2 regions of the Mesorhizobium sp. KACC 23794 genome follow, and region 2 is predicted to be linked to the other one. Evidence: predicted binding sites of a transcription regulator. Region 2 holds the regulator's gene; the other holds the start of a gene.
The links. Region 2 encodes PhoB, which activates phosphate uptake and scavenging genes when phosphate is short. Its sites were predicted from a motif close to TGTCATNNANCTGTCAT; they were not measured.
Positions count from the first base shown of each region.

Region 1: a site for PhoB is predicted at 2,325-2,341, ahead of ACSBOB_RS04765 (NAD-glutamate dehydrogenase). Genes of this name have one in related genera too.

Region 1 covers NZ_CP197465.1:931,043-935,214, reverse strand. Annotated here, with positions in the region: gene ACSBOB_RS04765 (NAD-glutamate dehydrogenase) at 1-2,226, opposite strand, end outside; gene ACSBOB_RS04760 (LysE family translocator) at 2,454-3,065, opposite strand; gene ACSBOB_RS04755 (GntR family transcriptional regulator) at 3,201-3,845, opposite strand; gene ACSBOB_RS04750 (dihydrodipicolinate synthase family protein) at 3,961-4,172, shown strand, end outside.
Region 2 covers NZ_CP197465.1:1,041,125-1,045,296, reverse strand. Annotated here, with positions in the region: gene ACSBOB_RS05315 (hypothetical protein) at 1-40, shown strand, start outside; gene ACSBOB_RS05310 (hypothetical protein) at 81-305, shown strand; gene ACSBOB_RS05305 (hypothetical protein) at 821-1,267, shown strand; gene ACSBOB_RS05300 (hypothetical protein) at 1,427-1,645, opposite strand; gene phoB (phosphate regulon transcriptional regulator PhoB) at 1,793-2,482, opposite strand; gene phoU (phosphate signaling complex protein PhoU) at 2,499-3,206, opposite strand; gene pstB (phosphate ABC transporter ATP-binding protein PstB) at 3,381-4,172, opposite strand, start outside.

The sequences.
Region 1 (4,172 bases), 110 kb from region 2:
GACAAGGTTGAGATAGCGGCGGATGATGGTGTCGTCGTCGAGGTTCGGCACCTCCTCCAGCGCGTCCTTGATCTTGGCCTTTAGATGTTTCGCCGTCACCTCGCCGTCCTTGCCGGCGGGGTCGAACATGGCGACGAACAGCTGGAACAGGCCGCGCGCGATCTCCGGATAGCGGTTCAGCACATTGGCGATGACGTCCTGGCTCTGCGGGATGCCGGCCTGCTGCAGGTAGCGGCCGTAGGCGCGCAGGATGACGATCTCCTTCGACCACAGGCGGGCGGTCTGGGCGAGCGCGTTGTAACCGTCATTGTCGGCGCGGCCGTGCCATACGGAAAGTAGCACGTCCTCCAGCAGCGCTCCGCCATCCGAAAGGTCGATCGGCGCGCCAAAAGCGTTCTTCAGGTCCATGTCGTGGATGAAGACACGCTCGCCATCGGCCCGGTCGATCTCGAAAGTGCGTTCGCTGATAACGCGAAAACCCATGTTTTCCAGCATCGGAACGCGCCGCGACAACGACACAGGCTCGCCGAAATGATGGATTTTCAGCGCCGCATGCCTCTCGGACTGGCCGGCATGGCGGTAATAATCGATGGCGATCGGCTTTTCCGCCGACAGGTTTGAGACGCGCCGTGCATCGGCCAGCGCCTCGGCGGCGCTGAAGCTGCCGCGGTAGCTTTCGGGGAATTTTCCAGCGACCGCCGCCAGTTTCTCGTCCAGCCCGGACGCCGCCGCCTCGTCGCGCAGCGCGTCCTCCCACGTTCGAACGATGTCGCGGATCGCCGCCTCGATCGCCTGCGGCTCGACGTCGGGCGTCTTGCCGCCGGAGCGGCCGATGATGAAATGCACCCGCGCCAGCCCGCCTTCGGGGAAGGCCGGGTAGTAGGCGGAGAGCCGCCCGTCGAAGACGGCCTTCAGATATTGCCCGATCTTCTCACGGACGATGGAATCGTAGCGGTCGCGCGGCACGAAGACGAGGACGGAGACGAAACGGTCGAACTGGTCGACGCGCACCAGCGCGCGGATGCGCGGGCGTTCCACCAGGCCGAGGATCGCTTCGGCGTGTGCCTGGAGGATGTCGTTCGGTATCTGGAAAAGCTCGTCGCGCGGATAGGATTCCAGCACGTTGATGAGCGCCTTGCCCGAATGATCGCCGGGATCGAAGCCGGATTTCTGGATGATGGTTTCGGCCTTGGAACGCAGATAGGGGATCTTCATCACCGAGCGCGTGTAGGCGGTGGAGGTGAACAGGCCGACGATGCGCAACTCGCCCGCAAGCTCGCCCTCCGGCGAATAGGTCTTCACGCCGATATAGTCGAGATAGGCGCGGCGGTGGACGACCGACTTGGCGTTGGCCTTGGTGACGATCAGCGGTTCGGGCCCGTGCAGGAAGGCGCGGATCTCGGGCGTCGTCTGCCCGTCCTCGGTGTTGTCCCGCCGCAGCACGCGCACGTCTGGGTCGGCCAGGATGCCGAGGCCGCGCTTGTCGGAACGCTCCAGCGTGCCAGTCTTCTCGCCGCCCTGATAGTTGAACTCGCGCATGCCGAGGAACGTAAAATTGTCGTCGCGCAGCCATTCGAGGAAGGCGATCGCCTCGGTCAACGCCGCCTTCTCCAGCGGGATCGGCGAATAGCGGAATTCGCTGATGGCGCGGTCGAGACGCGCCAGCATCGGCTTCCAGTCGACGGTTGCCGCGCGGACCTGAACCAGCACCTTGTCCAGCCGCTCCTTGAGCTTGGCCGCATCATCCGCCGGCAGCGGCTTGACGTGGACATGGATGACGCTGAGCCGGTCGGCCGCGACATCGCGCACCGAACCGTCGCCGAGGATTTCCTCGACGCCGCCTTCGCCGTGGCGCACGACAAGCACCGGATGGGTGACAAGCGTCGGCTCCCCAGCCGCTTCCGTTATCTCGCCGAGGACCGAGTCGAACAGGAACGGCATGTTGTCGTTGACGACCGTGATGACGGTCACCGGCAGGCCGTCGCGCAGCACGCCGCCATCGCGCTCGATGGCGACGATGCTTTCGCCCTTGTGGTGGCTGGCAACCGCCTTGCCGGCGAGTTCGGCAGCGCGCGCCAGCATCGCAGGATCGTAGGCGGCGGTATCCTCGGCCGGCGCCCGCGCGAGCAGGTTGTCGGCAAGGCCCCCGATGCGCGCCGCCTTTTCATGCGAGGCCGGCGCCTGCCTGCTGCTTTTCTCGCCGGCTCTGGATTTTGTGTCCGTCACAATGGCGCTCCCATCTTGTTGTTTTGCCGCACCGTATCAGATGGGCGGCGATTTTCGACCCACCGCGCGTCGAACTGCCCAAAAAATGCGCGAACGCCATGACCGGCGCGTGACGGATGGCCAAGCTGAGTACGGGATTGGGCGAAAATTTAGCCGTCTTGCAAAGTTCGCGTGCAGTCCTGGCGTCTCCCGGCGAAGCAAACCCGCGTGTCGTCTGCCGGCGGCTTCTACCGCGCGGCGATCGCCGCCGCCGCGCCTGCCATGGTGGTGGCGCTGATGCGGTTGGCGATGCGCATCGCCCTTGCACTCTTCAGCAAACGGCGTGCCTGCGACGCGGCAATCACCCAGGCAAGGTCGATCGCCACCAGCACCAGCGCCATGGTGACCGTCAGTTCCGCCCAGCCGAGCAGCGTGACCGAGGCGAGGTCGATGATGGTCGGCAGCAGCGCCAGATAGAACATCATGATCTTCGGGTTGCCGAGCGTGACGGCCATGCCGGCGAAGAACAGTTTTTGCGGCGCATCCTCCTTCGGCAGCTCGCCGCCGTCGGTCTTCACCGGAGCCGTCCACATCTTCCAGGCGAGATAGATCAGGTAGGCGACGCCCAGCCATTTCACGACGACGAAGGCGAGATGGAAAGTCTGCGCGACGAAGGCCAGCCCGAACACCGCCAGCGTCAGCCAGATCGCCTCGCCGATCCACATGGCGAGCAGGAACGGGAACACGTCACGAAAGCCCTTGGAGATGACGCGCGCCACCAGCGCCGCAATGCTGGGGCCGGGTGAGCCTGCGGCAACCAGCAGGGCGCCGGCAAAGATCAGCAGGGAAGAGAGTTCCATTTCGAGGCTACTCCGTCAGGAGCCCGCATCATCGGACAGCTCGGGCCGTTTGGCCAGTGCGCAGCTTTTGGCAATGGTTGGCGCAACTGGGCTGCCGGCTCACCGGACCCGAAACGCAACGCTAAACGCCACTCGTCAGCGCCTCACCGCCGCCTCGGCGTGTCCGCGCAAAAGCACCATCAGCCGCTCGGCCTCCGCCGCGGCGCCGGCCTCGTCGCGGTCGAGAATCTTCTGGATCAGCTCGACATGGCGGCCGGCCGATTCCGCCAGTCCGGTCTCGCGCTGGTAGCGGAACCAGAACCGGCGCGAATGCGTCTGCAGCGGCGCGGCGAGCCGCGCGGCGAAGGGATTGTCGGCGGCGAGCGCCATCGCCTCGTCCAGCGCCTTGTCGGCCTCCAGGAAGGCGACCACATCGGACGCCAGCACGGCGCGGTGCATGGCCTGCGCGGCGTCCTGGAAACGCTCCCCGGCGTCGGGCGTGGCGAAGCGGGCGGCGGAGCGCGCCAGCACGATCTCGATGCCGGTGCGGGCGTCCAGCACCCGCAGCCAATCGCCGGCGTGAAGGGGCGCGATGGCCAGGCCGGCGCGCGGCCGGATTTCGAGCAGGCCCTCCCAGGCTAGCCTCTGGATCGCCTCGCGCAGCGGCGTGCGGCCGAAGCCCAGCCGGTCGGTCAGCGCGCCCTCGGTGGTGACGCTTCCCGGGGCCAGATCGAGCGTGACGATCGCCCTCTCGAGCGCCCGGTAGGCGCGGCTGCTGGCTGATTCGGCACTGATATCCAAGCGGTCCAAGCAAAACTCCAGCGTTGATATTTTGTTGATATATCACACTGGAATCACCATTGACACTCCCGCCGCCGATAAGATATATCAGTAATATATCTGAAGGAGAGCAATCATGTGGAGCGGTGTCTTCCCAGCCGTGACGACCAAGTTCACGCAGGACGATAAGTTGGATTTCAAGGAAATGGAGCGCTGTTTCGCCCTCCAGATCGAGGCCGGATGCGACGGCATCATCGTCGCCGGCTCGCTCGGCGAGGGTCCGATGCTGTCGCATGACGAGAAGATCGACGTGCTGAAGACCGCGCAGAAAGTCGCCGCTGGCAGGCC
Region 2 (4,172 bases):
CGGGCAGGCGCTCACCGCGCAGGCCTTGCCCGTTCAATGAAATTGCTCCGCACAGCGGAGCGGCGCCAGGACCGACGACGATGCTGACTTCCACCTTCACGGCAATGCGGGCACAAGGCGTGCCCATCCGGGCATTGCGCAATGCGGCGAAACTGAACTTCCGCGTCACCACCTCGACCTCGGGGGAACCGGCCGACGGCCCTCCGGCGCATGCGACACAAAACTTCTGGACGGAGGTTGTTTCGGCGCGCCGGGCCTACCGCAAGAAGACCGGCCACAATATCGAGGACATTCTTTCTGCCTGAGCCGGGCGCGGACCTACGCAAGCCATCAATCAGAAGGTGATGCTGCTCAGGGCCAGGTAGAGAGCAGATCCCACCACGGAGGCGGCGAGCAGGATCAGCAGCAATGCGGCGGGCTCGGCCGCCAATCGCCCGAGATACCTCACAAGCCACCGCCTTGCCGAGCAGGCACCCGATCCCTTTGGGACGGTGGCGTTTCTTGCTGCCGACACGAAAAATTGGAAGACATGACGTCCTACTTCCCGGCTGGGGCCAGGGCGGATCGTCAGCCCTCAATCGACAGCGCCCTAAAAAAGGCTGCCGATCGCAAGATGCTATCAGCATGCCGTCGGGATAGCGAATTTATTCGCGGCCGGGGAAGAGCGGATTATACCAACGGCGTTTGAATTTGACCGCCGCCGGTATCGGGCATTGCCGGATTTTCCACGCTGATGCAATACAATGTCGGAGGGATATAGGAAAAGTTTCCTTGCTCTTTTCCGCCTCTCTGCTATTGTGCTTTCCGAACGGAGGCTGGAATGGACCGGGCGGAACGCGAAAATGAGCAGGAGACGCTGAAGGGCATCGCAGCGGTGCTGCTCAGGCTCGCCGTTCTGGCCGAGTTCCTTTGCGTCCTGCCGCTCTGGATTCGCGTTCTGGTGTTGGCGCTCTTGCGGCCGGCCGAGGCCGTTGCGCGGGCGTTTGCTATCGAGCAGGCTGGCGGCGCGCTTGCCTTGCCAGCGGCTGCGGTCGGCGGGGCGGATGCCGATGGCTGCGCCGAGGCTTTGCGGCTCGCCCGCTGCTTCCGCGCGCTAGCCGTCGTCTTCGGCGGCTTGCAGGGTTTTTTCGCCGGACTGCGGCTGTTTCGCGGCGGGCCGAACCGGCGTCTTGCGCAAAACGGATCGGCGATGGCTTGGCAGGATCACGCAATGAGGGCGCGGCGCGCAATGGCTTGCAGCGGGGCGGGGCTCATCGATACGTCGTGACCGCTGGGGCGGCGGCTAAAAGACCCGCCGAGCCGACCCGCCCGGCTTTCGGATCGGGCTCTGACTTGTTGAGGATTCGAACGCCACCCGCCAGCTGCGCTTTGCGGGGGGTGTTGGTATGCCTATGCCAATGGCGGTCAGGGTTAACCGACGTCGGTCTCAGTGCTCGGTCAGTGCTTCGTTGAGCAGGTCGAGGTCGACGTAGAAATAGCGGACCAGGCAGCGCTGGACTTCTTCGGTGTCGAAGCCGTGGCTTCTGAGATAGGAGACCGATTCATGGATGGCGCGGCGGTCGACCAGCTTGGTCTTGCGGTCGTCCTGGGCGTCCATGAGGGCGTCCATCTCGGCGATGTTCCGATCCTTGGGCAGGATTTGCATATGGTTTCCCGGAGCCTTCATGCCTGCCAGAGTAGCGAGTTAAGGATAACAAAACGCTAATGCGGCGAGGTAGCGCGCCGAGCAATGTTGAAGGAATGAGATTGCGCAGGAATGACGCCCGCCGCGGAACCGCGACGGGATGGGCAATCATTCTTCGCTTATGGAATAGCCGGCGCCGCGCACCGTACGGATGACGTCCGGCAGCCGGCCGGTGTTGACCGCCTTGCGCAGCCGGCCGACATGCACGTCGACGGTCCGCTCGTCGATGTAGATCGTCTCGCCCCAGACATTGTCGAGCAGTTGCCCGCGCGAAAACACCCGGCCGGGATGCCGCATCATGAATTCGAGCAGCCGGAATTCTGTCGGCCCGAGCCTGATCTCGCTCTTCTTGCGATAGACGCGGTGGGATTCCCGGTCGAGCACGATGTCGCCGACCTTCAGCACCGAAGACAGCACCTCCGGCTTGGCACGCCGCAGCAGCGCCTTCACACGGGCCACGAATTCCGGCGTCGAGAACGGTTTTACCAGATAGTCGTCGGCCCCCGTAGCCAGCCCGCGCACCCGGTCGCTCTCCTCGCCACGCGCCGTCAGCATGATGATCGGCAGCCGCTCGGTTTCGGGCCGCATCCTGAGCCGCCGACAGAGTTCTATGCCGGACACCGCCGGCAGCATCCAGTCGAGCACCAGCAGGTCGGGCACGTTCTCCTGCAGGCGGATTTCCGCCTCGTCGCCGCGCATGACGACTTCGACCTGATAGCCTTCCGATTCCAGATTGTAGCGGAGGAGGACGCCCAACGGCTCCTCGTCCTCGACCACCATCACCTTCGGAGCGATCATCGCGCCTCGCTTGCCGTTATTCGGCGAGGACGGTCGTTGCCGTCTCGTCGAGTTTCGGGCGGTTCGCCGGAAGCTGCGAACCGGTCAGGACATAATAGGCGTTTTCCGCGATGTTGGTCACGTGGTCGCCGATGCGTTCCAAATTCTTGGCGCAGAACAGGAGGTGCGTGCAGGCGGTGATGTTGCGCGGATCCTCCATCATATAGGTCAGGAGTTCGCGGAACACCGAAGTATACTTGAGGTCGACCTTCTCATCCTCGGCGCGCAGCCGGTCGAGTTCGCTGGGCCGGCGCCCGGTATAGGCGGCGACCACGCCTTCGATCTGGGCGAGCACCAGCGTCGCCATGTCGTCGATGCCGTGCGACAGGCCGCGCGGCGTGGCGCCTTCGCCGATCGCGCCGACGCGCTTGGCGACGTTCTTGGCAAGATCGCCGATGCGTTCGAGGTCGCCGGCCATGCGGATGGCGCCGAGCACGGCGCGCAGATCTTGCGCCATCGGCTGGCGCTTGGCGATCAGCGTGATCGCCCGGTCATCCAGCTCGCGCTGCTTGGCGTCCATGACGGTATCTTCGGAGATGATCCGCTGCGCCGCCGCCGTGTCGGTGTGCAGCAGCGCCCGGATCGAATCGCCGACCATCGAACTCGACAGGCCCGCCATGTCGCGGATCAGCTGGTCGATCTGTTTCAGATCCTCGTCAAACGAGGCAACTGTGTGTTCGCGCATCAAATAACTCCAAAATTCATGGAAGCACCGGGGAACCGCGAGCGAAATGCGTCAGGACGAGGCGAAAATGGTGAGGTTCGAGAACCGGAGCGGAGCGTACATTTTAGTACGTGAGCACCGGAAGCGCAGAACCTCAACATTTGCAGCCCGTCATCACGCATTTCGACGCGGTTCCTAGCCGAAGCGGCCGGTGATGTAGTCCTGCGTGCGCTTGTCGTCGGGGTTGGTGAACATCTTGTCCGTCGCCCCTTCCTCGACCAGGTAGCCCAGATGGAACATGGCGGTGCGCTGCGACACGCGCGCCGCCTGCTGCATGGAGTGGGTGACGATGACGATCGTGTAGTTGGCGCGCAGCTCGTCGATCAGTTCCTCCACCTTCGCGGTGGCGATCGGGTCGAGCGCCGAGCAGGGCTCGTCCATCAGGATGACTTCAGGCGACACCGCGATGGCGCGGGCGATGCAGAGACGCTGCTGCTGGCCGCCGGAAAGGCCGGTGCCCGGCTCGTTCAAACGGTCCTTGGCCTCGTTCCAGAGAGCCGCTTTCTTCAGGCTGGACTCGACGATTCCGTCGAGGTCGGCCTTGCTCTTGGCGAGGCCATGGATCTTCGGCCCGTAGGCGACGTTCTCGTAGATCGACTTAGGGAACGGATTGGGTTTTTGGAACACCATGCCGACGCGGGCCCTGAGTTCCACCACGTCGATCTTGGGATCGTAGATGTCTTCGTTGTCGAGCGTGATCTTGCCGGTGACGCGCGCCGAGTCGATCGTGTCGTTCATGCGGTTGAGGCACCGCAGGAAGGTCGACTTGCCGCAGCCCGACGGGCCGATCAGCGCCGTCACCTGGTTCTGCCGGACGTCGAGTTCGACGTCGAACAGCGCCTGCTTCGGCCCGTAGAAAACGCCAACCTTGCGGCCCTGCATCTTGATCACTTCGTTGGGTTTCGCAGTCATGCTGCCGCTCACTGC